2 regions of the Methylobacter svalbardensis genome follow, and region 1 is predicted to be linked to the other one. Evidence: riboswitches for the same ligand, from Rfam matches in the RefSeq annotation. Region 1 holds a riboswitch; the other holds the start of a gene.

Evidence for each region. A riboswitch is a leader RNA that binds a small molecule or an ion and turns the genes downstream of it on or off. The one in region 1 is predicted to bind cobalamin.
Region 2: it holds a riboswitch for cobalamin, as region 1 does, so the genes downstream of both, RW114_RS03265 (TonB-dependent receptor) here and RW114_RS17425 (TonB-dependent receptor domain-containing protein) in region 1, are expected to answer to the same signal.

The regions. Positions count from the first base shown of each region.
Region 1 covers NZ_JAWPOH010000070.1:24-12,919, reverse strand. Annotated here, with positions in the region: gene RW114_RS17470 (DUF1579 domain-containing protein) at 1-255, opposite strand, end outside; gene RW114_RS17465 (VOC family protein) at 299-706, opposite strand; gene ycaC (isochorismate family cysteine hydrolase YcaC) at 808-1,437, opposite strand; gene RW114_RS17455 (DUF4186 domain-containing protein) at 1,733-2,095, opposite strand; gene RW114_RS17450 (DUF434 domain-containing protein) at 2,186-2,923, shown strand; gene RW114_RS17445 (putative metalloprotease CJM1_0395 family protein) at 2,960-3,523, opposite strand; gene RW114_RS17440 (DUF3418 domain-containing protein) at 3,733-8,097, shown strand; partial or broken gene RW114_RS17435 (transposase) at 8,432-8,637, shown strand; gene RW114_RS17430 (hypothetical protein) at 8,736-9,305, opposite strand; gene RW114_RS17425 (TonB-dependent receptor domain-containing protein) at 9,324-11,156, opposite strand; cobalamin riboswitch at 11,264-11,475, opposite strand; gene RW114_RS17420 (helix-turn-helix domain-containing protein) at 11,690-11,914, opposite strand; gene RW114_RS17415 (hypothetical protein) at 12,151-12,537, opposite strand; partial or broken gene RW114_RS21035 (IS4/Tn5 family transposase DNA-binding protein) at 12,846-12,896, shown strand, end outside.
Region 2 covers NZ_JAWPOH010000005.1:2,804-21,910, reverse strand. Annotated here, with positions in the region: gene RW114_RS03285 (cobaltochelatase subunit CobN) at 1-1,345, opposite strand, end outside; gene RW114_RS03280 ((2Fe-2S) ferredoxin domain-containing protein) at 1,487-1,798, opposite strand; gene RW114_RS03275 (CbtA family protein) at 1,795-2,469, opposite strand; gene RW114_RS03270 (CbtB domain-containing protein) at 2,469-2,666, opposite strand; cobalamin riboswitch at 2,800-3,028, opposite strand; cobalamin riboswitch at 3,183-3,393, shown strand; gene RW114_RS03265 (TonB-dependent receptor) at 3,513-5,759, shown strand; gene RW114_RS03260 (hypothetical protein) at 5,972-6,907, shown strand; gene RW114_RS03255 (HAD family hydrolase) at 6,895-7,557, shown strand; gene RW114_RS03250 (beta-ribofuranosylaminobenzene 5'-phosphate synthase family protein) at 7,625-8,587, shown strand; gene RW114_RS03245 (ATP-grasp domain-containing protein) at 8,598-9,713, shown strand; gene mch (methenyltetrahydromethanopterin cyclohydrolase) at 9,719-10,702, shown strand; gene RW114_RS03235 (ATP-grasp domain-containing protein) at 10,712-11,623, shown strand; gene RW114_RS03230 (triphosphoribosyl-dephospho-CoA synthase) at 11,620-12,468, shown strand; gene fae (formaldehyde-activating enzyme) at 12,589-13,098, shown strand; gene RW114_RS03220 (HisA/HisF-related TIM barrel protein) at 13,136-13,843, opposite strand; gene RW114_RS03215 (ATP-grasp domain-containing protein) at 13,878-14,894, shown strand; gene RW114_RS03210 (hydantoinase/oxoprolinase family protein) at 14,884-16,026, shown strand; gene RW114_RS03205 (MarR family winged helix-turn-helix transcriptional regulator) at 16,124-16,678, shown strand; gene RW114_RS03200 (succinylglutamate desuccinylase/aspartoacylase family protein) at 16,689-17,741, opposite strand; gene RW114_RS03195 (sigma 54-interacting transcriptional regulator) at 17,823-19,107, opposite strand, start outside.

The DNA of each region.
Region 1 (12,896 bases):
ACCTATCCAAGTTCCCACATATTTTTGTTTCTGCGGATCATAGCCGAGCGTCATCACCATGGTCGCTATGCCGCAGCCGGGCATCTCGCACTGACTTTCGGACAGCACCCAAATGCCTCCCAGCGAGCGCACGCATTCCGTTCCATTGAAATTTTCAGACGGCTTGTCGGCTCCCATAGAGCACTCGGACTCATACATCCATTCGCCAACGAACTGTTGCAACCATTCGTGTTCTTTTTGCGGTTCGGTTTTCATCGGTATTCTCCTGTATCTTGATTGTTAAGGTTTAACTGCATTTTTAGCCTTGATTTATTGCTTCAGGCTCCATGTAGATAAGTTCCCAAATATGTCCATCCAAATCCTGAAATCCATGCCCATACATAAAACCGTGATCCTGCGGTTCGTTATAAGTGGTTCCACCGGCGGCGATTGCCTTGCGAACCATTTCATCGACTTGTTCCCGGTTCTCGACCGTTAAGCACACCAGAACCTCCGTGTATTTCGTGGCATCGCAAATGTCTTTGGGCGTAAAAACCTTGAACTTGGCCTCGGTTAACAGCATGACGAAAATGTCTTCGGCCACAATCATGCAGGTGGCGGTCTCGTCAGTAAATTGGGGATTAAATGTGAAACCGAGTTGAGTAAAAAACCCTATCGACTTATTAAGGTTTTTTACCGGTAGATTGACGAAAATTTTAGTAACCATGCTTTCTCCAGCTGACAGTAGATTGCACCATGGCATATCGGCAACACGGCGCTGACACTCGTTATCACCGGCAGTTCAAAGCGGCGCTATATAGCGTCTTGTCAGGCTCGGCCTTTAGCGGCATAGCTGGTCATCAGGCTTTGGTAGATCGGGGTATGGTCGCAAAGGAGCTTGCCAAAGCCCTGGATGTCGTTGCGCCAGTCGCGGTGCAGCTCGGAACCCACAGCGAACCAATCCAGCAGTTGCACCCCTGCGGTCGCCATCCGAAGCCATGCAGCCTCACGGCTGGCTTGGTTGAATGTGCCGGACGCATCGGTGACGACGAATACCTCGTAGCCCGCTTCCAACGCGGAGAGCGCAGGGAATGCCACGCAGACCTCGGTCACGATGCCGGCAATGATCAGTTGCTTGCGGCCGGTGTCCTTCACCGCCTTGACGAAGTCCTCGTTGTCCCAGGCGTTGATTTGGCCGGGGCGGGCGATGAACGGGGCGTTGGGGAACATTTCTTTCAGCTCGGGCACGATGGGGCCGTTCGGCCCTTCCTCGAAACTGGTGGTAAGGATAGTCGGCAGATTGAAGAACTTCGCCATATCGGCCAAGGCCAGAATACTATTCTTGAATTCGCTGGGCGGATAGTCCTGTACCAACGCAGTCAGGCCGGACTGGTGATCCACGAAGAGAACCGCCGCATCTTCCTTGGAAATGCGACTGTACTTGTAAGTGCTGTTCATGATGTCACCTCTTTCATGGTTCCGATGTGGGCATACAGGGTGTAGTAAAATCTGGGAACTTTGCCTTGTTGCTATTTAGTTCCTGTACAATTTTTTCTTAAAATATCAATATTTAAGCGGAGCGCACAATTCGTATAAACACCTACGCACGCTAGCTTACAGTCGCAGTGGCCAGAAATAGTAAAGTCTGTTTAGGGGAGGTTAGAATGTATCAAGCTCCAACCAAGTGCGGTCGGGTGCAGGCAGGTAAGCGGTTATTTTGTTAAGGAACGCGCATTTTATTTTGTGCGCGTTCCTAAGCGAGCTTGCTCATTTCGTTATGCAGCCATCGTTCCAGGACTTTGAGCACATAAGCCTGTTCATCCGGAGCAAGAGCGCGGCCTCTTGCTATGCCATGCCATTTTTCCAGGCAGCCGCGGCAGCAACAGGCCGTTGCATGTTGTGCTACAAAAACCGGATGGCCTCGAAAAGGGGTTTGTTTGCCATCATTTTGAAGCACTGCCGGCGCCAGACGTTTTGCGACAAAGTCTCCGGCATGAACGATAACCGTTGGCAGCCCTTTAGTGCGCAAATAGACAAGATCTTTGCCTTGGAGGTGAAACTTGCTGCGGAAAGGTGACTTTGAGAGGGTCTCAAAGAGCTTGTCTAAATTTCTCATCAGGGTGTTTTATAGCTTCTGTTTTTATGGTTTTATTATGGGCGGATGTTTTATCATGAATCAAGTTCTGAATCCTGATTGAGTGCTTATATGAATATCCACGAGCAAAGACATCGCGGCATGCATCTGAATGACCAAGCATTATTTAGCGGTGAACAATTGCATCGTTTACACGATGCAGTGTATGAATTCTGCTGGTTGCTGGATCGCGGTTATGCGCGGCATTCGGTTATCCGATTGGTAGGCGACCACCATCAGCTTACCAAACGTCAACGTTTGGCTATTTCCAGGGCAGCCTGTTCGAGCAGTAACCGCGAGTTAAGAAAGGCAACCTGCCTTCGGATGGAACAAACCAAAGATCGGCAATTGGTTATTGACGGGTTTAATCTGGTTATTTCCGTTGAAACGGCGATGGCGGGAGGATTATTGCTACGTTGCTGCGATGGCTGTATACGGGATATTGCCAGTATTCATGGGACTTACCGACTGGTGCATGAAACCCGGCAGGCAATTGAGCTCATTGGCAATGTGCTGCAAGATTTTTCTCCTGCGAGCGTGTTGTGGTTGTTCGACAAACCCGTCTCCAATAGCGGACGGCTTGCCGAGATGGTACGGGATATTGCCAAGGTTCATTGCTGGAACTGGCAGGCGGAGTTGATTGGCAATCCGGATCAGGTCATTCGGAATAGCGGTAAAGTTGCTATCACCTCCGATTCGGCGATATTGGACGGAGGGGTGCAGTGGTTAAATTTGGGCGCTTATTTGATAACACATCATTTTCATGAATCCTGGCTGCTTGATTTTTCAGATGCTTTGAATAAAACCTGAGATATTGTGGTTGGAACGGTACGCATAGGCGTAGGCTTATGCCGACAGGTTGATTTTTGTTCCAAGATGGTCTGTATTACCATTGTGGGTGTCTTGATTTTTCTGCAACAATTCGGCCTGTGCCTGTGCGGCCATTGCCATTGCACTGGCTGCAACTTGCATATCAGAACCGGAAGGTTGGGACGGAGACAGGGCGGCTCTTCTGATGGTGTCGGCTTTGCGTAATGTTGCGGCCGGGTCGCCTGAAACCGGAGAGGTATCGATGCTGACTTCGCCGCCAATTGCATACTGAATTCCGTCGGGGCCTTGCTGATATTCAAAACTGGCGCCACCGGTGGCAATGCTGCCTGCCGCAGCCAGATGCGCTGCTTCATGAGTCCTGACTTCAGCGTCCCTTTGCCTAAGTTCGCTGATGACCTTCAGGTCGGATTCGGAAATTCCCCCGGTTTTTTTATCGCCCGTTGATGTGGAAGCATCAGTTTTTAATGCGAGATCTTTTTGAACGTCCTGATCTGAATTGGTTGTAGAGGCAGCCGGTGGCTTCTGAGAATAATCAGTTTGTTGAACAGCGGGTCTATTACCGGCTATGGATGAAATCATGATGCACCTTCACATCAGATGAATAATTTCGAGTTTAATAAACAAACAATCAATAGTCTATCGATAAGTTAAAAATAAATAAATTAACGTATAATGCTCATTTATCCAATGCGGTTAAGCCGTTCGGCCTTTGGTCCTGAGCACAGTCGAAGGGTCGCCACGAACGCGTTTAACTTGATGACATTGTCATTTTACCCGGCTGTTTTTTGATGTCCACCCCCGATCTTTTCAAGCAACTCACCCATCAGTTAACGCAGTGCCTTAACCAGGACAGACACGTATTAAAGCGGCAGTTAGACCGCTGTCGCAGCAAAAACTCCGTAGAAGAATTAAATGCGCTGGCGAGCCGTATTGAAAGATCGGTTGCCGCCAGAAACAAGCGCCTAGCCAGTTTCCCCGTGCTTACCTTTCCCGATTTGCCGGTCACCGGCAAAAAAGACGACATCGCCAAGCTGATACAGGAAAACCAGGTAGTGATACTGTGCGGTGAAACCGGCTCCGGTAAGACCACGCAGCTGCCCAAGATTTGCCTGTCGATAGGCCGGGGAGCGGCAGGGTTTATCGGCCATACCCAGCCCCGGCGTATTGCGGCGCGCACTGTCGCCGACCGTATCGCGGAAGAGCTCGGCGAACCGATGGGCAAGTCGGTCGGCTACAAAATCCGTTTTAACGACAAAACCCACTCTGAATCGTTGGTTAAGCTGATGACCGATGGTATTTTGCTGGCCGAGTCGCAAAACGATCCTTATTTGAATCAATACGACACCATCATTATCGATGAGGCGCATGAGCGCAGCTTGAACATCGATTTTCTGATCGGTTACATGAAGTGGCTGCTGCCAAAACGTCCCGATTTAAAGCTGATCATCACTTCGGCAACCATCGATACGCAACGCTTTTCCACGCATTATAACAATGCGCCGATTATCGAAGTGTCGGGGCGCACTTATCCGGTGGAAATGCGCTATCGACCTATCGAGCAACGAGAGGAAGAAGACGACCAATCCGCCGGGAGCGGATTGGCACGCACCGCGCCCGAAGGAGCAAGGGCAGGGGCAGCCCTTGATGACCAATCCGCCGGGAGCGGATTGGCACGCATCGCGCCCAAAGGGGCAAGGGCAGGGACAGCCCTTGATGAAACTACGGATGACTTGCAAAACGCGATACTGGATGCGGTTGACGAGCTGTACCGGGATTTGCGCGGCGATATCCTGATTTTCCTTAGCGGCGAGCGGGAAATCAGGGAAACCACCGATTCGCTGAAAAAGCATCATCCGACCCAATATGAAATCCTGCCGCTGTATTCAAAACTCAGCGTCAGCGAGCAGGAGCGGGTGTTCAAACCCAAAGGCGGCAAGCTGCGCATCGTGCTGGCGACCAACGTCGCGGAAACCTCGTTGACGGTTCCGGGCATCCGCTGCGTAATCGATACCGGCCACGCGCGTATCAGCCGCTACAGCCATCGCAGTAAAATCCAGCGTTTGCCGATCGAGCGCATCTCGCAATCCAGTGCCAACCAAAGGGCAGGGCGCTGCGGCCGCGTCGCCGAGGGCATCTGCATCCGGCTGTATTCGCACGACGATTATCTGGCGAGGCCGGAGTTCACCGAGCCGGAAATCATGCGCACCAATTTGTCTGCGGTTATTTTGCAGATGATTTCGTTGAATCTCGGCGACATCGAAGACTTCCCGTTCATTGAGCCGCCCGAAGACAAGATGATCCGCGACGGCAAAACCGTGCTGCATGAAGTCAACGCGCTGGATAAATCCGGCAAGCTGACCGAAGTAGGCAAGCAGCTGGCCAAATTCCCGACCGACCCGAAGCTTGCCAGGATGCTGATCGCCGCCGCGCATGAGCATTGCCTGACCGAAGTTGCGATTATCGTTTCCGCGTTGAGCGTGCAAGACCCTAGGGAAAAGCCTGCCGATAAAATGCAGCAGGCCGACGCCAAACACGCGGCGTTTCGTCATCCCGAGTCCGATTTTTTAACCATCTTAAATATCTGGAACACTTACGAAGAGCAGAAAAAACACCTGTCCAACAGCAAGCTGCGCAAATACTGCACCGACAATTTCCTGTCTTATATGCGGATGCGCGAGTGGTTCGACATCCACGGGCAAATCATGCAGGTGGTTAAGGGCGATTTAAAAATGCACCCGAACACCGATGAGCCGGGTTATGACCAATCCGCCCGGAGCGGATTGGCACGCACAGCGCCCGAAGAGGAACGGGCAGGGACAGCCCGTTATGACCAATCTGCCGGGAGCGGATTGGCACGCACAGCGCTCGAAGAGGAACGGGCAGGGACAGCCCGTTATGATCAATCTGCCGGGAGCGGATTGGCACGCACAGCGCCCGAAGGGGAACGGGCAGGGACAGCCCGTTATGACCAATCTGCCGGGAGCGGATTGGCACGCACAGCGCTCGAAGAGGAACGGGCAGGGATAGCCCGTTATGACCAATCTGCCGGGAGCGGATTGGCACGCACAGCGCCCGAAGGGGAACGGGCAGGGACAGCCCGTTATGAAAAAATCCATCGCGCCTTATTAACGGGCTTGCTGTCCAATATCGGTTTCCGCCATGAGCAATACGAGTATCTGGGCGCACGAGGCCTGAAATTCTTCATATTCCCCGGTTCCGGCCTGCATAAGCTCAAGCCCAAATGGATCATGGCGGCGGAGCAGGTCGAAACCAGCAAGGTTTACGCGCGCAATGTCGCCAGAATCGAGCCGGAATGGATAGAGCAATGCGCCGAGCATCTGGTCAAACACAATTATTACGACCCGCATTGGGAAAAGAAAGGCGCGCGCTGCATGGTCTCTGCACGCACCTTGCTCTACGGCTTGACACTGCAAACCGGGCGCAAGATTCCTTATGACCATGTCGATCCCAAAGCCGCTCGGGAGATTTTTATCCGCTCGGCGCTGGTCGATCATGATTACCACAGCAACGCGCGGTTTTATGTCGCCAACCAGAAACTGCTTGAAGAAGTGGGCATGATCCAGCATAAAGGCCGCCGGGTCGATCTGGTCGAAGATGAGCAGTGGCTGTATGAATTCTACGACAGCAAGCTGCCGCCCGAGGTAGTCAGCGGCATTACGCTGGATACCTGGCGCAAGACGGCCGAACGCGCCAATCCCAAGATCCTGTTTTTAACCAAGGAGGATTTGACGCGGGATCAGGAGCAGGATTATGTCAACGAATGGGATTTCCCGGACAGCAAGAAGATCGGCAACCTGACCATTCCGCTGCAATACCGGTTCGAGCCGGGGCATGATGAAGACGGGGTCACGGCGATCGTCCCGGTGCATCAATTGAATCAGGTCTCGCAAACGTCTTTCGACTGGCTGGTGCCGGGCTTGCTGGAAGAAAAATGCATCGCGCTGATTAAATCCCTGCCCAAGAACATCAGGAAACATTTTGTGCCGGTGCCCGAAACCGTCAAGCAATGTCTTGAAATCGAGCCGGATTTTAAAGGGGCGTTGCAGGAATGGCTGGGCAACCGCTTAAGAAAACTGACCGGCGAGGCGATTCCGTTAAATGCCTGGAATACCGAAGCCCTGACCGATCACTTGAGGATGAATTTCAGGGTCATAGACGATCAAGGCCAGTTGCTGGATTACGGGCGCGACCTGAAAAAATTGCAGCTCAAGCATACCGCCAAAGCCGGAGACAGCTTCGACCAGATTGCCGCCGACGAGCTGAACTACACCGGCTGCATCGGCTGGGCGTTCGACGACCTGCCGGAGACTTACCAGTTTATCCAGAAGGGGCAGTCCTTTGTCGGATTCCCCGCAATCATCGACGAAGGCGATGCGGTCGGCGTGCGTATTTTCGACACCGAGCAAAAAGCCGCATTACAGCATCAGGCCGGATTAATGCGCCTGTTTCAGCTGCAACTGCGCAAGGAATGCACCTATGTGAGCAAAAACATGCCGAAGTCGGCGGCCGCAGAATTGACCTATAACCGCTTGCCGAAGCATCCGCTGATTGGCGAAGATGCGGATGCATCGTATAAAGACGACATGCTGTATTTAGCCCTGTACGGCGTATTTATTGAAGGCCGAACCATCCGCACCCAACAGGCTTTTGAGCAAAGTCTGCAAGCCAACAAAGCGGGACTGATCGGCGCCGCCAATGAAGCCGGGAAAATCGCGCTGGAAATCATGGAGCTGTACGGCGCTATCAAAACGCAGTTGAGCCGCCTGAATGCGAATGATCCGCTGGCGAAAGACATTAACGAACAGCTGGACTTGATGATCTATGCTGGATTCATCCGCAACACGCCTTATCAGCAGCTCAAAGCCATCCCGCGCTATTTGAAGGCCGTGCAATACCGTCTGGATAAACGGGATAACAGTCTGCAAAAAGTTCAGGAAGTCAGCCGTTATGCGATTCGGTATTGGAAGGACGTGGAGAAGAAAGCCAAAAAAGACAAGGTCATACCGGAACAAGACCCATTCCGCTGGATGCTTGAGGAGTTTAGGGTATCGCTATTCGCCCAGCAGCTTAAAACCGCTTATCCGGTTTCTGCAAAGCGGATGGATAAGTCTTGGGATGATAGGGGATACTAGCGTATTACACCATTGGAAGCCTGATGACTTGATCGGGGCGTTGGTTCCGAATGGCTTGTTTTAATCGCGGGCTCGTCCGCGAAGCAGAGATACTTTCTTTTGCGTCGCCAAAAGAAAGTATCCAAAGAAAAGGCGACCCCCACACCACGACAATCCCTGCGCTTCTCGATTTTTAATGGGTTTGCCGGAAAGCGCTTCCCAGCCCCTCTGGCAAATGGACAGCGGCAAAACGACACGCGAACATGATTCGTCGTTATGGCCGTGCTCTAGCCGGTGCCCGCTGCCCCCGCTGCCCCCGCTGGCCATTGGCAGACAAAGTAGCTGAAGTGAAAGAGCTGTTGAAGCCAGGGGCGCGACGCTTAAATACTTGCCGCCTTATAGTCCTGACCTGAACCCGATTGAACAGATATTTGCCAAACTGAAAGCATTGTTGCGTAAGGTCGCAGAACGAACTTATGACAAGCTCTGGCAGGCTATCGGCCAAATCATGCCGATGAATGCCTGAATTATTTTAAAAACGCAGGTTATGCTTCTGACTAACGGAAAAATGCTCTAGATACCGTAAACCTTTCTGACTGATATTGGGTTAACTACAATACCCCCTGGGACATAACGGCCGCTAACCCGAGGCGACTCCTTTAAATTTCTTTATGATTAGCCGTCAAAGCTGGCAATGACTTGGCCAGCTTCATGATGCCATAACCCAAGACTATATAAAGCAGGGCAGAACTGACATAAGGCGGGTAATACTGGGCTACCCGTGCAAAATATTGTCCCCAGGATAAATCCGGATAACGGCCTGAAAACAAATAAAAGCTGCCGTTTGAAATGGCGAATGCAGCCGACGCCGCCAGCGTCACCACACCAAACTGCATTAAAAGTACAGTCGGTTTCAACGATTTAAACGCCGAACAGTAGCGGCCTGCAAACCACATGACCGCATAAGTGGGAATCAGGAAAACATAAGCAGGCGACACGCACCAGCTGCTGGTGCCGTTTGCGATGGCAATGTAATCGATCAATCCGGCCAGAACCAGCAAGAAGGGAAACAAAGCCTTTTTGCGGTAAAAACCGGCAAAGAAAAAAACCGCCAACGAGGCATCGGGCAGATGCCAGACGTCGCCAAAGTGGTGAAAGCGCGTCAGTGCCATCAGCGCGATCAGCGGAATAGGTAAATACTCGGCTTGCAGCCATTGTTTTATGTTCATGATGTTGTTCCCCTTAGGTTAGTTGTTGTAGTGGATTGAAACAAAGAAGTTCCGGTCTGCGGTATTGTAGGTGTTAATGGTTTGATACTGTTTATCCAGCAGGTTATTCAGCTTTGCGCTTAGCATCCAGTTTTTATTTAAATGATAGGCCGAGCGTAAATCAACGGTTACGTAACCGGCAACCTTGGTTCTGTTCAGCGCGTCATCAAAACGGTCGGATTGAGCCAGCACCTTAGCGCCCAGATCAAACTGTCCGAATGAGCGCGATAAATCATAAGATAAGGTTTTTTCAGCCCGGCGCGGCAGTCGCGCATTAGTCTCCCGGTTTTTAGGGCTTAACAGGCTCATGTTCAACTTGCTGTTCCAGCCCATCAACTGCGTGCCGATTTCGGCTTCAATGCCGTCAATTTGCGCCTTGCCGACATTTTCCGCGCTGGCTAGAAAGGTAGTCGGGTTTGTTACCGTCACGATCAAGTTATCGATATTGGTATGGTAAGCGCGAACTTCCCATTGCAGCCAATCATGGTCACCGGCCAATCCCGCTTCGAAAGACGTTGATTGTTCGGCTTTCAGCGAGGGATTGCCGAATCCGGGAAAATAAAGCTGGTTAAATGACGGTGCTTTGAATGCATTGCCAAAGCCGGCAAACGGACTGATGCCGTAGCCCCCGTTATAACGCCAACCGAAATTGCCGGTCAGCTGTTCGCCAAAGGCCTCGTTTTTATCCCCGCGTACCGATGCGTTGATAAAGTGATTGTCCAGAATGCGGCTGTGCAACTCGGTAAAAATGCCTGCATCATAACGGGATCTTTCGTTGTAGGCGGTTGAGCTGTCGACCTGATCCAGCCGGTAATCGGAACCGATAACCAACCGGTGATCGTCGGACAACGCAACTTCATTCAGCCAGCTGGCGTTCCAGCGGGTACTGCTAAAGCGGCTGGAAAATGTCCCGTCAGGCGCAAAGTTGTCGCCGTCGTCGCGGCTTTGTCCCAAGCGCAGTAGTGAGCGCCAGTTATCGACAATATTCATGCTGGCGGTAGTGCCGACGGTTTGTTCGACAAATTCGGTTTTATTTTGGAAGTTACCGTCAAACTCGGATTTTCCCTCAGCCCGCATAAAAAACGCCTCAACTTCGGCACTGTTGTCAAAACGGTGGCCTGCTCGGGCATTCAGCGCGGTGTTCAGGTAACCGTCCTTGTCCGGCTGATTAACGCCGAAGCGTCCGGGGATAGGCTGCCGGGAATTAAAACCCTGAGAACCGAACTGCGATGAACCCAAGCCATACCAGCTGTTTTTCCATTTGCCGCTGACCGTATCGGAAACGCGGTAAGTATCATAAGAGCCGCCTCCCGCATCCAGGGTGACGCTGGGCTTCTCATTTTGTCCGCCTTTGCGGGTGAATATCTGGATAACCCCGCCTATCGCTTCCGAACCGTAAAGGCTCGACTGAGGCCCGCGAATGATTTCCACCCGCTCGACCTGATCGAGCGGAATAAATTGAAAGGGGGTAGTGCCGGAGGTGACGGAGCCGATTTTGATGCCGTCAATCAATACCAGTACGTGGTCGGAATTGGTTCCGCGCATGTAAATATTGGTATCCTTCCCGTAGCCGCCGCTTTGCGACATGTCGATTCCGGTCGTGCCGCTTAGCAGTTCCGGCAGGGTTTTAGCCTGCAGGCGCTCAATATCCTTACGGGTATAGACAGTGGCCGCAGCCGCCAGCTGGTTTTTAGCGGTCTCTGTCCGGGTTGCGGTAACAACCAGATCGGGAAGATTTTGCACAGTTTCCTGCGCATGTAATTGGGTAGTAAAACCCGTGAGCAATAATGAGCCGAAGATGAGTTTTTGCATATGTCCTCTCTGCGCCGCCCGCGCATGATGGTTGCTTTACACAACAGAGGACAAACGAGAGATGACGCGGAGCTAGACTGTCACTTTCGCAGACAGCCCTCCGCTGTACCGAATTAAACTTTCGGGCCGGTCTCCGGACTTATAAGTGGCGTTAGCCTGAATCATCACCTTCCCATGCGTGAACACAGTGGCATCTCGATGAAACTTTTACTTATATACCGTTGCGGGGGCAGCGTCGGATTTGGCCTAAACCTTACCGACTTCCCGTTTAACCATTGGGTCTGAAAAACCCTCTGGAACCTGAAAGCAGGGATGATTATAAGGGGTAGGGAGGATAAAGCAAATTTACGAGTTGGTAGGCTAAAGTATACAAGGGGGGTTAAACCAGTTCACCCTGAGTCGTGAGCTTGTCGAATGATCTACCTGTGGAGTAGGCAGATTTGGATATGATGATGCAAAGAGTGTTTAGATTTTGTGTGATTAGCTTCCAAACTAGAGCATTTCTCCATTAGTCAGAAGCATAGCCTGCGTTTTTAAAATAATTCAGGCATTCGTCGGCGTGGAACTGATCGATGATTTGGCCGGTACCCGCCGATCTGCTTAGGATGAATGCGGCCGGTCTGTCGCCAATACTGATGAACGTTTGACACAAAGGCAGGACTGACTTGATAGAGCGCGCTGACTTCGCGTGTCGTTTTGCCGCTGTCAACGGCATTCGCCGCAAGCAGTCGCAAATCTTCTGAATAAGGACGGGGCATTGTCGGCTACCTCGGTGACTGCTAAATTTTGCTATTTTAACAATAGATTTGATCATACGTAATGGATAATTGCTCTAGGTCCGAATTTGACCATTTCACCGCCACCGCAAACATTATGGAATATCGAAATGCCTGCGGCGCGATAATAACATTTTACTAAAATGAAAATGACTATCTTAACTTTTTAATAAATTGGTCTGGGTAATAGAGAGTCTTGCCTATTAAATTTTAAAATATTACTTTTTAATAAAGTAATAATAGCCGCCGAATTTTCCTTTCAGGGTCATGTTTTTGTCGTCTTTGTCTACTAAAGTAAATAGGTCGAATCTGTTATTTCCGACAAGATAAACCTTTAACTTACCATCGTCTATTTCGTAATTTACGGGCGGTTGATCATAGTATGTGCCATCACGTGGAATATGCAAGATTGTTACTTTATCATTTTTAAATACCCAGGTATCTTCTCTCTTGACAGCATCTTTATCGGTTATAAAATTTTTGCTGTGTTCCAGTTTCCAGGTACCTTCTACTTCTTTTGTAGATTGCAGGGTAATATCAGCATAAACAGCACTTGTAAAGACAGATAAAATTAATAGCCCAGTTGCTAGATTTGTTTTTTTCATGTTTACTTTCCTAATCTTAATTTAAATAATAAAGCGAATTATTCTGTTCGCATGCTTTAGAGAATCCAAGTATTTTTGTATCGCGCAACAGAAGCTTGAAGACGATCCAGCCACTACGGGAGAAGGAGCGCTAAGCTTTAAAGCGCCGTTCGATACCTCGGTATCGAAGCCAAGTATGCGCCCGAAAGAGTTGGATAAACAGCGGTTTGTTATGTGCCGTTGGAAGAGGCTGTTTTTAAGGGACGTTATTTAACCCATCTCCTTACACACAAGTTGTTAAGATTTAGTAAAGTAGAATCATTTTAGCTATGAATTGGGCAAATACAGAATTTCGTAATTTAGATTTAGGTGATAAACGA
Region 2 (19,107 bases), on a different contig from region 1:
GTATTCGAATCAATGACGCTGGCGCATCCAGTCCGACCGCATTGCCGATTTGCGAGGCCTTGCTGTTGGAGTTGGTGAACACAAAAGCGATGCGCTTGTCGGCATTGTTCAGATGTTTAAGCCTTGCAAAGCGCGAAGCGATTCCGGCAATACGCGCGACTCGATCCGGCAGCGGTTGGTATTCGACCAGTTCGTTCGACAGGCCGGAGGCTTTCGCCTTGAACGACAGCGGCACGGTGATGATGCGTCCGTCGAATTCCGGCAAGACCACGTTCATTGCCGCATCCAGCGGATTGAGGCCGCGCGCCGATTGCTCCCACTGCTGCTGCATCATGCCGCTGGTGATGGCTTGCAGTACCGGTACATTGAGGCGTTCCAGCACCGACACCGACCAGCCTGCGGGCGTAGCGCCGCCGAGAGTGATTTCGCCCATCGCAAACGCGGTGGTGTTGATCAGTACGTCGATATGCGCGCCCTGCTCACCGTTAAAATAGCTTAATGCTATAGGAAGGGCATCATCGCTGTGGCCGACTGCCAGGGATGGCGGCCGAGATTGCTCCTGGCAATCCTCGGCATTTCCTCCATCCATGGAGGTCAGAAGTGTCGCAATCGGTACGACTGCATGGATGCAGGAGGTAGAGCAACGCAGGGAGCAGTTGCCGAGGGAACCGATGCGACCTGCGCGTAATGACGAGGTAAACACGGGCAATACGTTCAGACCGCGTTTTTCCAACTCATAAACCAACGCATCGATAAAGCGGGTGTTGCCGCTCATCCAGTGGGCGCGATAGAACACGATGCCGATGCTGGCCTTATCTGGCGTTCGCAAGGCAAGCCAGTCGTCTATGCCGGCGTCTTGCGATAAATCGGGATGATAAATGCCGTGTTCGGGCAAATCCACTGCGGGTTCGAAGCCAAAACCGGTCAGCAAAAAATGATCGGAAAGGTAGCGCAGCAGTTGCGCCATATTGACGCTGCCGCCGGCCTGAAAATAGGCCTGTACCTGATGCAGCACGTCGGGTGATACGGTGGACGCGGCTGCCAATTCTGGGTCAGGTTCGCCGGTGCCGCTGATTGCGATCAGGTGTTGCGCTTGATTTTTAGTATGGCGAAGCAGATCGGCAAAGCCGGGCACGCTGCCGAGACGCCCTAATACGCGTAACACGATGATACGCGCCGGAGCAAGCTGATGCTTCAACAATTCGGCCATTTGCGCATCGCTTTCCAAGGCCTGCAAATTGATGCCGGTGGCCTTGGGGAAACTTTCCGGCATTTGCGCCTGTGCGCTTTGCAGCACCATGAGGTCGTTGGGTGCATGGGTCAGCAAGGCAATAGGAGCGTTCATATTTTGCATGTGGGGTAGTAGGATGTGCTGAACGCAGTGAAGCGCATCAATATCGCGAGCGATGCGCTTCGTGCCTCAGCACATCCTACGGGCCTTCGTAGCACCATGAGGTCGTTGGGTGCATGGGTCAGCAACGCTATATCAGACATCGCCGGTACCCAGGCGGTGGAAAACATGTTCGGTTACTTCAACACCCTGTTCCAGGTGTTCGCTGACGATGCGCTCCAGCACGGTCTCGTCGGTACAGGAATACCAGACGCCTTCAGGGTAGACAACCAGGATCGGGCCGTTTTTGCAGACCGCAAAACAGTTGGAGCGGGTGCGTTTTACGTTGAGCTGGGGGCGGGCATCGATTTTTTGACCCAGCTGTTGGAACATGGCTTCGGCTTCGGTGTTGTATTCAGAACAGCGCGAGCCGGTACACATCAAGACATGTTTATCGTGGGTTCTCATGATTTTTTTTGGTAAAACTGTCCCATCAAACCGCCTAGTGCCAGCCAAAAAACAGCGTTGGCAATAGCGGCGGCGGTGATAAAGGATTGTGCCAATTCGGCAGGTGCAGCGCTGCTGTGGACTTCCGGCTGCGGAGCACTGATTAAATGAGGTGCTGCGAGTAACACCGCACCGAAAAACCGGTACGTTTTGGTTTTGGCAAAAGCCAGTAATGACAGCCCGAAGCCGGTATCGAGCACAGTGATCAGCCACCAACTTTGTCGATCTGTCAGTTCGGCAGCTGTTGTGCCGGGAACTTCGGGCGGCAATCCTAAAGACGGTGCAACGAAAAAGGTTGTGTAGCCTGCCAGTCCCCACAACAGTCCCATGCGCCAACTGCCGGTGCGGCCGCGCAAACACATGACCGCGCCAATCAGCAAGGCAAAACCAACGCCCAAGGCGATATTGGCTACCGCCGTAAAAAATGTCCGCTCCCAGCCGTTTTCAGGCTGCCATTCATGCTGTTCGTGGCTATTGTCGGCATTGGCTGTGGCCTGTTCTTCGTACACTTCGGCCTGGAGCAAGGTCGGGATGACTTGAATTTGCTGAACGGCCGTCAGCAACAAACCCGCCAGCAAGCCGGTCCAGAGAGCCGCAGTAAGCAGCTCTCTGAAGGTAGTCAGATTAAACATTAATGGCACGGAAAACTGGCGGAATGTCGTCCATCATGTGCAGTGTTATGTAAGGGTGCAATGTCAGAAAAACCGGCGGTGTACAACAGTGCCAAGCCCAACATGCCGGCCAGCATGGCAGGAAATATTTTGTCTTTTAAAGCTTCGGAACGGGCTTGAGTTTGAGCGTTATCAAGCAAAACAGGTGTTGATGACATGGGGTTTCTCCTGGATAAAGAGACAGCAAAGCCGCTAACGCAAGCGCGTTATCGGCAGGAATAATCTGTACGAGGGAGAAAGTGCAGGACGGACGCGCAGAGAGCAATCCATCTGAGCGCCCTCCGCGCACAAATTCGATTATCACTTCAGGCCGGTCTCCGGGCTCACGAGTTGAAAGCCATGTTAGAGCTTCCAAGGTTAGCGCCTTCCCATGCATCACACAGTGGCGTTTACCAACCTTTTACTTGTTTACCGTTGCGGGGGCAGCGTGGGTTTTGTTTGCATCTTGAGCAAACTCACCGACTTCCCGTTTCAATTCTGCGGACGATAGTCCATGAATACCTAAAGCAAATTTTACCGGGCTAGTATATTCACTCGATAAAAAACTAGCAAGCGTTGAGGTATTGCTAATGAAGGCTTAATTCAACAGCAATGGGAGATTATCTGCCGAATGAGTAACTTTTTACAGGGCTAGGTAGTACGCTGTAAATTTGCTTTATCAAAACAAAATCTTATAATCGTTTCTGCTTTCAGGTTCCAGAGGGTTTTTCAGACCCAATGGTTAAACGGGAAGTCGGTAAGGTTTTGACCGAATCCGACGCTGCCCCCGCAACGGTATATAAGTAAAGTTTCATCGAGATGCCACTGTGTTCACGCATGGGAAGGTGATGATTCAGGCTAACGCCACTTATAAGCCCGGAGACCGGCCCGAAAGTTTAATTCGGTACAGCGGAGGGCTGTCTGCGAAAGTGACCGTGCAGCTTCGCGTTTGCGTCATTTTTCGTTTTCTATTGTCCTCTGTTGTGTAAATCAACCATTATGCGCGGGCGGCGCAGAGAGGACACATGCAAAATTTTATCTTCGACCCATTATTACTCACGGGTTTTAATCCCCAGTTACATCCGCAGGAAACCCCGAAAAATCTTCCCGATATGATGGTTATCATGTCCAGTTTGGCAGTTAGAACAGGATCTGCCATACATGTCAAACAAAAACAAAACGCTACAATCTGCGTTGGTATCGGTGTTTTTCTGGCTCTTAACTGCGCGATGGTTAACGCCGACTCTCAACCTTTGGAACTTGATGAAATGGTCGTCGAAGCAGGGCGAGAAAAAGACCTGATCGGTACAACCGGATCGGCATCTCAGGGCGAAGTCAGTCAGGCACAATTTGAATACCGTCCGCTTTCCCGTAACGGCGAGCTGCTGGAAGTTATTCCCGGCGCTGTAGCTACCCAGCACAGCGGATCCGGCAAGGCTAATCAGTATTTCCTGCGCGGATTTAATCTCGACCACGGCACCGACTTTACGACTTACGTCGACGGCATTCCGATGAACATGCCTACCCATGCCCACGGGCAGGGCTATATGGACATCAATAGCGTCATTCCCGAACTGGTGAAGAAGATTGAATACGGCAAGGGACCGTATTATGCGGAAGTCGGCGATTTTTCATCAGCCGGTTATTCGAAAATGTTCTCGATGGACAAATTGCCTGAAGGCATTTTGAAGTTTACCGGCGGCGAGTTCGGTTATTACCGCACCCTGCTAGCCAATTCCAACAAAGTCGGCAGCGGCGATTTGCTTTACGCCGGAGAATTTAATTTCTACGACGGCGTCTGGCAGCAACCGGAGGACTCGAAAAAATTCAACGGCATGCTGCGTTATACTCTCGATAAAGAGGACTGGGGGGTGTCGGTTAACGGGAAGGGCTATACCAACGACTGGACCGCAACCAATCCGATCCCTCAAGCGTTGGTCGGTAACGGCACGCTCGGCCTTTACGGCACGATGGATCCTACGGATGGCGGCAAAACCAACCGCTACAGCTTATCAACCAATATTTGGAACAAAGGCGATAACTGGAAAAATGACGCCAATATCTATGCGCTTTATTACGATGTAAACCTCTATTCCAATTCTACCGGTTATGCGGACAACCCGGTTAACGGCGACCAGATACGCCAGTTTGAACATCGGGTGCAAGCCGGAGGCAATATCGAACATACCCGCTATAACAAGCTGTTCGGTTTTGACATGGACAATACCGTGGGTTTTCAATTTCGTCACGATGAAATCATGGGCTTGGGTCTGGATCGCACTCAGGCTAGGCAGCTGGTAGATGTTGTCAGCCACAGCAATGTCAGCGAGACCACTGCCGGCGTTTATCTGAAAAACCAGACCTATTGGCATGAAAAAGTGCGCACCATCGCCGGTTTAAGGGGGGATTTTATCCATAACGATGTCACGGTGCTCGACACGGCCATGCATGATCCTCAGGTGAATGCGGCAAATTCAGGCAATGCAGGGCAAGCGCTAGTCAGTCCGAAGCTAAGCCTGATTATCGGTCCCTGGTTCAATACCGAATACTTTGTCAATGGCGGTTTCGGCTACCACTCCAACGATGCGCGCGGCACTACGCTGCAATTTGATCCGGCTACAGGTGCCGCACTAGACAGCAGTACCGCCAAGATCTCGCCTATGGCCCAGTCACGCGGCGCTGAAACCGGCATTCGCAGCAACTTTATCAAAGGCTTGAATAGCACCCTGGCAATATGGTGGCTGGAGAGCAATCAGGAGTTGGTATTTTCTGGCGATGCCGGTACAACCGAGGTGCGCGGAAAGTCCCATCGTTACGGCGTTGAATGGACCAATTACTACAAGCCAACCGATTGGTTGACGCTGGATGCCGACTTTGCGTTGACTTCGGCGCGTTATGTGACGACTCCGGAGGGTGAAGCCAACAACTATGTGCCCAACTCGGTGGGCAGAGTCATTACAACCGGCGCTACCGTGGTTGCCCCTAACGGTCTGTTCGGCACGATACGCTTGCGCCATTTTGGCGACATGCCGCTGGATTCGTTGGGTACGTATTGGGCCGGCTCTACCAGCATCGTCAATTTGGGTGCGGGTTACAAACAGAAAAAATATAAGCTGGAGTTTGATATTTTCAATATTTTCGACTCGACCGCCAACGATATTGCCTACGCTTATCAATATGCCTATCCCGCCGGAGCCACACCGCAGACGGATATCATGAAACACCCTGTCGAACCGAGAATGGTGCGAGCGACTGTTACTGTCAATTTTTAAGGCTTAACCAACGCAAAACCTTTCGTACAGGGCAACAGCATGGTGAGTCGCGATTTGTAGGGCGCAATACGCGATAAAGCTGCTATTGCGCTCTACAGGCTACACTTACTTAGCGGAATGCAGTCAGTCGACCGCCATGGTAAAAATTCCTTAGATGAGGCAACATCGGTTAAAATTTACATTTACGCTTTCCTCTCACTTATTTCCAAATCATGTTTTTTGCCAAAGATTTCATTGAAACCGCTGAAGGGCTTATTTTCGCTGTGGTAGAGCGGGGCCTGGAAGATGGCAAGGTGTTGTGTTTTTTACGTTATGTGCGCGAACCTTGCGGCTGGAAAAAATATCAGACCGTAGAGGCTAATGACTTCCTCGAACAAAACCACCCCGATTATCTGCATTATTCTCCGGTCTTGGATGCGCATTTGCATGCGGTCGTCGTAGACCGGGTCGTCAAGCATCATCAACCCAAACACCGATTGCAGCAGCTGATGCAGTCAATGCGGCATGATGCTGTGGAGAGCGATTTGTTCCGGTTGTGCGAGTTATTTCAACAGCACGGGCTGGATTTAATGCAAACCGGAATCACCGGATCAATATTGGTTGGCGTTCAAAACCAAGCTTCGGATATGGATCTGGTTTGTTACGGCAGGGAGGTTTTTCACCAATGCAGGGCCATTACCCGCAAGCTTATTGGATTGGGAAAGTTGCAAGAACTGAATGAGCAGGATTGGCAGCAATCTTACGCGCGCCGGTCATGCGAGTTGAGTTTCGATGACTATGTCTGGCATGAACGGCGTAAATGCAACAAGGCCGTGATCAACGGGCGGAAATTCGATTTGAATTTTATCGATGATAGCGCAAGTTCTGGGACTATCAGTTACCAAAAATGCGGTGCGGTTAGCTTGCAGTGCAGGGTGATCGACGATAGTCACGCATTCGATTATCCGGCTGAATTTAAAATAGATCATCAGCAGATCAGTGCTATCGTCAGCTTTACGGCGACCTATACAGGGCAGGCCGTCAGCGGCGAAAGGGTCGAAGTGTCGGGCGTTCTGGAACAATCGGAACAGGGCGTTCAGCGTATTGTAGTCGGCTCCAGCCGTGAAGCGCACGGGGAATATATCAAGGTTATTCAGTGCATAAGTTAGCGGATTTTGCTGCGGTTATTTTCGATATGGACGGTTTGGTTTTGGATACCGAGAGCACTTACATGACCGCATGGAAACAGGCTGCAAGTGTTATGGGCTATGATTTTTCCGAGGATTTTTGTCGGTCGTTGTCAGGGCTGCATTATCAGGATATAGAGTTGAAACTGATCGACTATTGTGGGGTCGAATTTGATCTGCAAAGCTTTAACCGGCTCAGCGGCGGTTGCTGGCGTGATCATGTCAATGTCCACGGTATCAATATCAAACACGGCTTTAGCGGATTGCTGGAAGTGCTGATCCGGCAAAAAATACCCTATTGTCTGGCGACTAACAGTCGGGCCGTTAATGCGCTGGAATGCCTTGAGCTGGCCGGAATCAAAGAGGTTTTTCCAATCGTTATCAGCCGCGATCACGTTCAGCATGGTAAGCCGGAGCCGGATATTTTTTTAAAAGCCGCAGCAGTATTGCAAGTGGACATCAGCCGGTGTCTGGTGATTGAAGACTCGCATGCCGGTATCGTGGCGGCATTTAGAGCAGGAGCTGTTTCGGCGTTTATACCGTCGACAGCGCCGGTCGATCCGCAGACCATTGAACTGTGCGATTTGATGATGGACGATTTGGTTCAATTGATGAACGCGATCGGCGCTTAGTTCGCAGCCGATAGGCCGATCATGTATACTTCCAGCAATTTTTTGCAGCATAAATACAGCATAAGCCTTGATAGTTCAACATTCTAAAGTCTCAGTCATTGCCCCGGCCAGATTGCACATGGGCTTTATCGATTTAAGCGGATCATTAGGCCGACATTTCGGCAGCATCGGTGTTGCGCTTAATGAAATCAGCACCAGCCTGTCGGTAACCGGCGCCGAGCAACTGACCATTACCGGCCCCGCCGCACAGCGGGCAAGAAAGTGTGTGTCCCTATTGTGCGAGGCGCTGCAAGTATCAGACAAGCTCAAGATCACCATTGAATCCGCGATTCCGGAGCATGTGGGTCTGGGTTCAGGCACGCAAATGTCCCTGGCACTCGGCGCGGCGCTGAATGAATTTTACGGCTTGGGGCTTACTGTGCGTGAAATCGCCGCCGTGACCGACCGGGGTTTGCGTTCCGGCATCGGCATCGGCGTTTTTGAACAAGGCGGCCTGGTTGTCGATGGCGGACGCGGCGAAAAAACCATCACCCCACCGGTGCTGGCGCACATGGATGTACCGGACGACTGGCGGTTTATTCTGGTGTTCGATCAGCGCGGCCAGGGTCTGCACGGGCAGCAGGAAATACAGGCCTTTAAAGAGCTGCCGCCTTTTCCCCGGCAGGAAGCGGCACGCTTATGCTATTTATTGCTGATGCAGGGTCTGCCTGCGGTGGCTGAAAACGATATTATTCAATTTGGCGATGTGATCAGCCAACTGCAACGCTCGGTTGGCGAACATTTTTCCTCGGCTCAGGGCGGCGTTTTTACCAGTCCCGAAGTTGCGGCCGCCATGCAATGGCTGGAGCAGCAAGGTGCGGTGGCTATCGGTCAAACCTCATGGGGGCCGACCGGGTTTTGCGCCATTGATGGGGCGCAGTTGGCGGAATCAATCACCGATCAGGCCAGACTGGAGTTTGCGCATTTCGATAACTTGAGTTTTGTGGTTGCCAGTGCGCGGAACAGTGGAGGAGATGTTTTTGTGGGTTAGCATCTGACTTATGGAAACGATACTGATTGTCGCCAGTTCAGGACGCATGCTGGCGCAGGCGGCAACCAATATTGGCTTGAAGCCGCTGGTTATTGACCTGTTTGCCGATCTGGACACGCAAGCTTTAGCGGAAGATTTCCGTCAGGTAAAGTCATTGGCCGAGCGAGACTTGGCGCCTGCCGTAGATTATTTTATCGAGCGCTATGCCGTCACCGATGTCATTTACGGCAGCGGTTTTGAATGTTTCCCCCAAAGCTTGCATTATCTGAATAGCCGCTTGATGTTGCTGGGCAATGATCCCGATGTTTTTTCCGGGCAGCTGGATAAGCAGGCGTTTTTTTCGACACTGAAGCAGTTAAACATTCCGTACCCCGAGGTTGTTTTTGATGCGCCTGATTGCGCAGAGGGTTGGTTGCTTAAACCTATGCAAGGGCAGGGTGGTGTCGGGATAAGGCGTTATCAGGCTGATGACAGTGTCGATAATTCGGTTTACTGGCAAAAGTTTCAAGCCGGTACGTTACATTCGGTACTGTTTCTGGCTGACGGGCAACAGGTGCAAGTCGTCGGCTTTAATAGCCAGTGGTCTGTGCGTTTAAGTAAGGCTCAGGAATTTGTTTTTTCAGGGGTGAGCAATAGCTGTGATTTGTCGGATGCGCATAAAGCCGTGATAACGGCTTGGCTAAAACAAATGGTTCAGGTGTTTGCGCTAAAGGGCTTGAATTCGCTGGATTTTATTCATGCGGATGATTGCAGTTATATGCTGGAAATTAATCCCCGGCCCTCCGCCAGTATGCAGTTATATGATCAGGGTTTGCTGGCTCGGCATATTCAATCCTGTGAGGGAGCGTTTGTAGGGGCGACTTCAGTCGCCAAGTCACCAGAAGCCGGGCGACTGAAGTCGCCCCCACAGACAGCCTGTCAAATCGTTTATGCTGAACGTGATTTAACCATTCCAGAGCGATTCGAATGGCCGCCTTGGTGTATGGATTTGCCTAAGCCAGGTGCATTTGTTCCCACAAGACGGCCGATTTGCAGTATTATTGCCCACCAAAAACACTCACGGTCAGCAGCTGTACAGCTGCTGATTAAACAACAACTTATCCTTAATAAACTAGAAAGGTTTTGATCTTCATGGAATATACAGCCAGCGTTAATAAATTGACCCAACCCTTGGTGCAGCATTTGCTCGATCATGCCGACAAACTGCGTTTGGGTGTGGAAACCTTAGCCAATGGCTGCACCATTATCGATGCGGGCATTAACGTGCCGGGCGGCATCGAGGCGGGACGCATTATTGCTGAAATCTGCCTTGGCGGCATGGGTACCGTCACCATCAATCACAGCACTTATACCGATAACTGGCCGTTGTCGGTGAATGTGCACACCGGCAATCCGGTTCTGGGTTGTTTGGGTAGTCAATATGCGGGCTGGAGCTTGTCGCATGAGAAATATTACGCCTTAGGTTCAGGCCCTGCGCGGGCTATGGCAACCAAGTTAAAAAACGGCAAACAGGAACCGGTTGAAGACTTGTACAAAGAGCTGGATTATCAGGACAGCCATGATTCTACGGTTTTGGTGATTGAAAATGATGCGCTGCCGCCGGTTGAAATCGTCGAAAAAGTGGCTGCCGCCTGCAAGGTCGATCCGTCCAAGCTGACCATCATCGTGACGCCGACCAGCAGTCTGGCTGGCGGTGTGCAAGTGGTGGCGCGGGTGCTTGAAGTGGCTATGCACAAGGCTCATGCCCTGCATTTTCCGTTGGAAAACATCATCGACGGCAGCGGCAGTGCGCCTATCTGTCCTCCGCACCCTAACTTTGTCAAAGCCATGGGGCGTACTAATGACGCGATTTTGTTCGCCGGACAGGTGCATATTTTTGTCAAAGGCAGCGATGAAGCGGCTGAAAAGCTGGCTAACGAACTGCCCAGCTCAACCTCTAAAGATTACGGCAAACCGTTTGCGGAAATCTTCAAGCAATATGAATACGACTTCTTTAAAATCGATGCGATGTTGTTCAGTCCTGCCAGCGTCATTGTGACTGCGGTAGAATCCGGAAAAAGTTTCCGTGCGGGCAGGCTGGACAATGTCTTGCTGGACCAATCGTTTGTGGCGTAGAGCATCAGCGTGGGTCGTATAGCGATTTTTACCGATGATCCCGGCTGGCATGGCAAACAATTAAGCCTGGCCTTTGCCAGTCGGGGTTATAGCGCAGACTACGTTTCGTTGACTCAATGTCGGTTCGTCATCGAACCTGGCCAACTGCCGATCCTGATTCCAGGCTTCGAGCACGCGCTTCCCGATGCGGTTTTTGTCCGCGGCGTTCCCGGTGGTTCGCTTGAAGAGGTCGTGTTGTATTTGGATATTCTGCATGCGCTAAAGGCCATGGGGATTCCTGTCTACAATGACGGCCATGCGGTAGAGCGCAGTGTCGACAAGGCTATGACCAGTTTTCTGCTGCATAATGCGGGATTGCCCACGCCGATGACCTGGGTGCTGCGTGACCGGGAAGAAGCGTTAAGGATTGCGGAAGCTGAATTAAAGCAGGGTAATCTGCTGATCAGCAAACCGTTGTTCGGCTCGCAGGGCGAAGGCATACGCCGCATTGAAAAAACGACCGACCTGTTCTGGTTAATCGGCAGTCATGGCGTTTATTATCTGCAACGTTTCGTTCAATGCGAAGGCGTCGGTTTTTCCGACAATCGCGTTTTTGTGATTAACGGCCGGGCGGTTGCCGCAATGCGCAGGCGCGGAAAATTCTGGCTGAATAACGTTGCCAGGGGGGCGACCTGCGAGCTGATCGATTTAGAGCCGGAAATGGTAAATTTGGCCGTTAACGCGACGACTGCATTGGCGATGGATTATGCCGGAGTCGATATTATTCGTGATAGGGAAGGGCGTTGCACGGTCATTGAAGTTAACAGCATACCGGCATGGAAAGGCCTGGAAAGTGTTTGCGATGTCAATGTTGCCGAGTTGATGGTCGATGATTTAATCACCCGCAAGATAGGCAAAACCGAGTTGTTTGCAGTCGCATGACGATTTCGTCCCGGCAGCTCAGTGAACTTTATCGCCAGGCCTGCGAGGTCGATGTGCAGGCCTTTAAGCCCGGTAATGTCAGTGTTTATGCGGATGGGCATGATATGACCGTGGCCGATTTTAGAATCAGTGCCGAGGTCAGCGCCGGGCCTCTTTGCAATCTTGATTATTCCCTGGGTGAAAAAATCTATTATGCGGTCAAGGCCACGCGTGAGGCGGTGGGTTGCAATACCAATCTGGGTATTATCTTGCTTTGTGCGCCGCTGATTCAGGCAAGCAGTTATAAAAAATCGGATTTGACCTTAAGGCAGGCGGTCGCTAAGGTCATTAGCGAGGCAACGATAGAAGATGCCGATTGGGTTTTCAAAGCCATAACGTTAGCGTCGCCGGGTGGCTTGGGTCGCTCTGACCAGCAGGATGTCAATGAACAGGCCTCGGTTACATTGTTTGAGGCGATGAAATTAGCCAGCGCAAAAGACCGCATCGCGCTTCAATATATAACGGATTATAACGATATTTTTAATTTCTCAGTTTTGAGGTATAATATCGCTTTTAACCGATGGGGTGATCGGAATTGGGCGGCTGCGGCAGTATATGCTGATATGCTAAGTCAATTTCCAGACAGTCATATCGAAAGAAAATATGGAGATCAGTACACCGAGATGGTAGCTATGAAAATGGCTCAGCTTAGTGAGGAGTTGTCCAAAACTGATAATCCTAAACAAATAAAGCCGTTGCTTTTTTGCCTGGATCAGGAGCTTAAACTGTATGGCATAAATCCGGGTACGACAGCTGATATGATCGTGGCGACAGTATTAACGGCATTTTTAGAGGATCTTAATTAGTAACAATGCTGTTACTAATAGGGCTTCAAACGGAATTTGTTTAAAACAAATAAGGGGACATTTAAAGTGTCGATAGTAGATTCAATTTTTTCATTTTTTTCTTCACAGGGGACATTAAACATGGCTAAAATCAATAAATTATGCGTTGGCGAATCTTTAATTGGCGAAGGCAACGAAGTTGCTCACATCGATTTAATGGTTGGACCACGCGGTTCAGCTGCTGAAACAGCATTTGCAAACTGCTTAACAAACAACAAAGACGGCTTTTCTAGCTTATTGGCTGTTGTTGCACCTAACTTGATGGTTAAACCAGCAACTGTTATGTTCAACAAAGTAACCATCAAAGGCGCAAAACAAGCTGTTCAAATGTTTGGCCCAGCACAACGTGGTGTTGCTATGGCTGTTGCTGATTGTGTAGAAGACGGCACAATCCCTGCTGCTGAAGCTGATGATTTATTCGTATCAGTTGGTGTGTTTATTCACTGGGCTGCAGAAGACGATGCTAAAATCCAACAATACAACTACGAAGCGACTAAAGAAGCTTTGAAACGCGCTATTGCTGGTTCACCTACTGCTGCTGAAGTTGTTGCTGCTAAAGGTACTGCTGTACATCCATTCGCTGCTAACTAAGTTTTATTTAAGTTAGAGAATGTTAAAAATACCTCGCTTAGGCGGGGTATTTTTTTGCCTGAAATTCTGCAATATCTTCCGTTTTAATAACGCCGGAGTGCAACGCACTGGCAACCAGCGCTAGCTGAACTCCCGCTGCACTCAAAGCCATTACATCCTGTTTATTTCTTATGCCGCCTGCGGCAATAAAGTTTTTATCAGGATATTGTCTGCAAAACTCAGCTAACTTGTTCAGATCAGGGCCATGGTTGCTGCCTACGCGCTCCAGCGTCATGATGACGATATTCTTCGGCCAAAAATCGGGGTCGGAAAAAAGACTAGGCGCACCCAACGCATTTGAATTTGAATAATCCAGCGACAGAATAAAGTCGTTGTTATAGGCTTTAATTTCCGAAATAGTTTCATCCCGATAGGATTCGCTACCCAAAACAGGCAAGGTGTTGCCGGAACATTGTGGGTTCCGGTCATACTTTTGATAACCCTGGTCTATCCAGAAGGTTATTTGCGGAAAACGAGTCAAAACGTCAGTGATCAAATGTTGATGATCACCCTGACCGGTAATCGCATTCAGGTCGGCAATATAGAAGGTATCAAACTCATAAACACCCAGGAAGGCCATAATAACCTGAAAAATATCAGGTGACTTGCACAAGGCAGTGTTAATGGGCTGGTAGTGTTCACGATTGCCTTGCCGGGCGTGAACGACGACACCATCTTTTAAATCTATTACCGGTATTATTTTCATGGAGCGTGGTTTGCGGGTGATACAATATCAGCCAATGTTTTATAGCTATTTATTGAGTATTGTGAAAATTCTGGTGTTTGAGTATATCACTGGCGGCGGCTTTAATAAGCAGGAGCTGCCGGATTCCCTGGCTGGTGAAGGGAGCTTGATGCTTAATGCGCTGCTCGATAACTTAATTCGATTAAACCATCTTGAAGTCACGGTGATGCTGGATTGGCGGTATAGCGAGTTGATCGGCGAGAACGGCATAAACACCGTCATCATCAGGCCGGAGCATGTTGTTACCGAAGAATTTGCACGATGTGTTAAGCAAGCTGATCTGGTCTGGCCGATAGCGCCCGAATTTGACGGTATTTTACAAACCCTGTGTCAAACGATCGTATCATTGGACAAGATATTGCTGACATCGTCCGCATCTGCCGTCGCCATTGCCGGTAACAAATTCAAGACTTATGAGCTGCTTAGGCAGCACCCTATCAGCGTTGTTCCTAGCCGTATGCTCGATGATGAATATTCCCCCGGTGAATGGATGATTAAACCGGTTGATGGTGTGGGTTGTGCAGACAGTTATGTCGTCAGCAATCGGCAAGAGTTCGAGCAGATGACTGCACGGAAAGGCACGTTCATCATCCAGCCGCATCTTCAAGGAGCGAAAATCAGTCTTTCAGGCTTATTCAAGCAAGGCCGAGGCTGGTTAGTGTGCGCCAATTCTCAGCACTTTGAACTGACCAACCGGCAATATCATTTAAGAGAAATTGTGGTTAACCATCATCCCGATCCAGGTCGGTATCAGCAACTGGTCGATCAAATAGCCCAGGCTTTGCCCGAATTATGGGGTTATGTCGGTATTGATTTGATAGAAACTGCCACGCAAACCTGGGTGCTTGAAATAAATCCCCGTCTGACCACCTCATTTGTCGGTATATACGACGCTTTAGGCATCAATGTTGCCGAAGCTGTGATGCAATTACTGCATGGAGAGCCGATATTCAATCCGACTTGCAACAACCCCATTACCGTTCAAACACAACAGGCAAGCCATGCAAGCTAATATTATCGGCAACTGCTCCCTGCGTTGCTCTACCTTGGAAACCGCTCCCTGCGTTGCTCTACCTCCTGCATCCTTGCAGTCGTCCTGTATCGATGAAGTCGTCGGCTGGGATATAGGTGGCGCTCATGTTAAAGCGGCGGTAATCAGCGCCGGTAATATGATCGCCGTTTATCAGCAACCGTGCCCTTTATGGAAGGGCCTGGCTCAACTTACCATAGCTGTAAACACCATTGTGCAGGAACTGGCTGAGGTGAATTATCATCATGCCATCACCATGACCGGCGAACTGGTTGATTTATTTGATAATCGGGATGATGGCGTTAAGCAAATCATTGAAACGATGACCGGTCTGTTGCCGGGGTGTGAACTGCTGGTTTTTGCAGGTCGGGAAGGCTTTCTAAAACCCTCGCAGATTGACGACCGGCATTATTCGTCCATCGCCTCTGCCAACTGGGTGGCCAGTGCCTCCTATGCCGCACAAAAAATCAACAACGGGCTTTTTGTCGATTGCGGCAGCACCACCACCGATATACTGCTGCTCAATGACGGACAAGTGCTGGCGGAAGGCTACACCGATTACCAGCGTTTACTCTCCGAAGAGTTGATTTATACCGGCATCGTCAGAACCGCAGTGATGGCCGTTACCCGAACAGCGCTGGATCAAGGCAAAAAAATCGGTTTGATGGCCGAGTATTTTGCGACCATGGCCGATGTCTATCGCGTCACCGGCGAACTCAATGACATACATGATCAAACCGACACGGCAGATGGTGCGGAAAAAACAATCCTTGCCAGTGCCAGACGCTTATCGCGGATGATAGGTTGTGATTTTTATGCCGATGAACTGCCGCGCTGGCAACGATTTGCTGAAAATATTCGCTTCCTGCAACTACAGCAAATACAGCGCGGCTGTGAGCTTCGGTTATCCCAATATGAGCTTTTGCCGAATAGCCCATTGATTGGTGCCGGAGTAGGGCGCTTTCTGGTTAAACAGATTGCATTAAATTTAGGGCGTCCGTATCTGGATTTTTCCGATCTATTCCCGGTAGCCGCAATTTTATCCGACATGACCACAGCTGACTGCGCTCCTGCTGCTGCAATAGCCTATTTAGTGAATAGAGCAGATAGTTAAAAAACTCTCACACAATAATAATATCGATTCAATATCAATTAATGTAATGTGGTATAATATTGTTTTTTGTCAGCATGAATAAATGTTTACAGGCTCTATGGAAAAAGTTGATGTATTTGATCTGATCGAGCGGATGTCCGCGCTGATCCGGTCTGAAGAACGTAAGAAATGCACAGAATTAGGCTTGCAACCGGTTCACTTGCAGGTAATGGATTATTTGTCCCGCTGTAACCGTTATAGCGACACCCCGGCAGCGCTCACTAATTACTTGGGCATGACCCGCGGCACGGTTTCCCAAACCTTGCTGTTGCTGGAAAAAAAAGGCTACATTAAAAAAACAGCCGATGTCAATGACCGGCGTGTGGTGCATCTTTGCCTTTTGACTGAAGGCGATGCTATCCTGAATAAAGCCCGTCCGACAGATTTATACAGTCAGGCATCGGCAATATTTAATGAAAACGATAGCCAGGAAAATATTTTTGTTAATGCGCTGACCGCACTGCAAAAAGCCAACAAATCCCAATCATTTGGACTTTGCAAAACCTGTAAATATTTCACCACAACGGCGGATGGCTTCGTTTGCGGCTTAACCCAAGAATCGCTTAGCCAAATTGATAGTGAGAAAATATGCCAGGAGCATACCGTTATTTGATGGTTTCCGGCTAAACAATAGCGAGTTCGGCGTCATTAGCATCGTCTCCCATATCAGGCGAAATATCGACGTGAAAGTTGCCCAGATGTTCGGCAACTTCCCTGGAGTCTTCAAATCTTGCGATGTGGTAGACCGCTTCACCTTCATACACCAGGGGGATTTCACTGCGGCCTATAATAATGCCGCTGAATGGCGATATGACTTCGATTTCAAGACTGGAAACCGGGTCGCTAACCATGCCCAGCAATTCATGCTTTGCCACCCTGCAACCCAGTGACTTCAGCGTACGAAAAATACCGCTGCCCGGCGATCTGATCCAGGTACTGGAACCGGCGATATAAGGCTCGTTGGAAGAGGTACTGCGTTTTTTCCGGGTTGCAATCATGCCTAAATGACGCATTACATTGATAATTCCCCGTACACCGGCACGAATGGCTATTTCATCAAAGCGTAAGGCTTCTCCAGCCTCATAAAGCAACATGGGAATGCCTCGCTCTGATGCGGATTCTCTTAACGAGCCATCGCGCACGTTGGCATTGATCAGCACCGGAACATTAAAAGCCTTGGCCAGGGATAAAGTCGCTTCGTTATCCAGATTGGCGCGTATTTGCGGCAAGTTGCTGCGATGTATGGCACCCGTATGCAAATCAATGCCATGGGTGCTGTTAGCCACAATTTCCGTCATAAACAGATCGGCTATCCGTGAAGCCAGAGCGCCTTTTTTTGAGCCGGGAAAGGAGCGGTTTAAATCGCGCCTATCGGGCAAATAGCGGGAGCGATGAATAATGCCGTAGACATTGACGATGGGTATTGCAATCAAGGTGCCTTTTATCCGTTTTAAGGCGGGATCTTTTAATAGACGGCGAATGATTTCGACACCATTCAGCTCATCGCCATGTATCGCGGCGCTGATAAATAATCGCGCACCGGGTTTTCTGCCATGGATAATGTGCACCGGCATGGTCATCGGCGTATGGGTATAGAGTGGCGGCAACGGCAGGTCTATGACCAGGTTTGTTCCGGGTTGAATAGTTTGGCCGCTAATAATCAAGTCTTGTCGCATGAATTTATCCTTATAACTGATGTTGCTGACTGTCCATGAAAGGTACGAAAAAGCTTTATGGAATGAAGCATTGCCTAACGGTTAACTCCGGCGATAGTCCCCTAAATGAATGTCATATTTTTTCAGTTTGGTGTAAACAGCGCGTGATGTGATTCCCATGTCTTCCGCTGCTTTTTTGATGTCGCCCTGATGTTGTTTTAGAGCGATGTCAAGAAACGCCTGTTCAGCTTTGGCAATAACGCGTTCTTTGATGTCTTTCCATTCTGCATTGTTTTCTGTTTCGGCCGGAAGCTCCAAATCCAGTTTGGTTATTTCTTTGCCGGTGGTAAATAAAATGCTGCGTTCAAGGATGTTTTCCAGTTCTCGGACATTGCCCGGCCAGGGATAAGCGCGAATTTTTTGCATGACTTCACGGCTGACCGATTCAACTGCTTTGTTATATTTCTTGCTCAGGCGCTGCACAATCAATTGCACAAGATACGACAAGTCTTCCGGACGTTCGACCAGCGGCGGAATGCTTAATCGAACCACATTGATGCGGTAATACAAGTCATTGCGAAACAGGTCTTGTTTGACCAGTTCTTCCAGATTGTTATTGGTTGCGGAAATTATTCTCAGATTAACCGACAATGTCTGTTTTCCGCCGACTCTTTCCAGCTCACCTTCCTGTAGTACACGAAGCAGCCGGGTTTGTGCGGCAGGGGACAGTGAATCGACTTCATCCAGAAACAGGGTCCCGCCTTCAGCCCGCTCAAAATAACCTTGATGCACCTCGATGGCTCCGGTGAATGCGCCTTTTTCATGTCCGAACAGCGCGCTCTCGATCAAGCTTTCCGGAATGGCTCCACAGTTAATCGGGATAAAGGGGTTATTGCAGCGGTCGCTCATCGCATGGATGGCGCGTGCAATCAATTCCTTGCCAACCCCCGTTTGACCGTGAATCAGCACTGTTGCCAGCGTAGGCGCGATGACTTCTATGGATTGCAAGATTTTCTGCATGGCGGGTGATTTGGCAATAATCGTCGGAGGCTGGTGTATTTTTGCGGGCTGTTTGCTTTGTTTGCGCCAAATCTGTTGCATGCTCTGTTCAATGCGGGAGTGCAATTCATTAATATCCTGCATTTCCTTAACCGGTGTCGTGTCGGTGTATTCCATTCCCGGACGGTCTTTTGCCGCATCCGGATTGGTGTACACGCAAACTTCACACTTGCCATCGTGGCGGGCAATGCTTTTTTTGATTTCCACTTTGGCGTAACCGAAATTTCTGGCTGCGATGCCGCCAAAGACACTGGAAGTCATTCTGCATAATTCGGGAAAGTTGGTAACCCGGTCACCGAAAGGACAGCAGGTATTGGTAACGGTAATG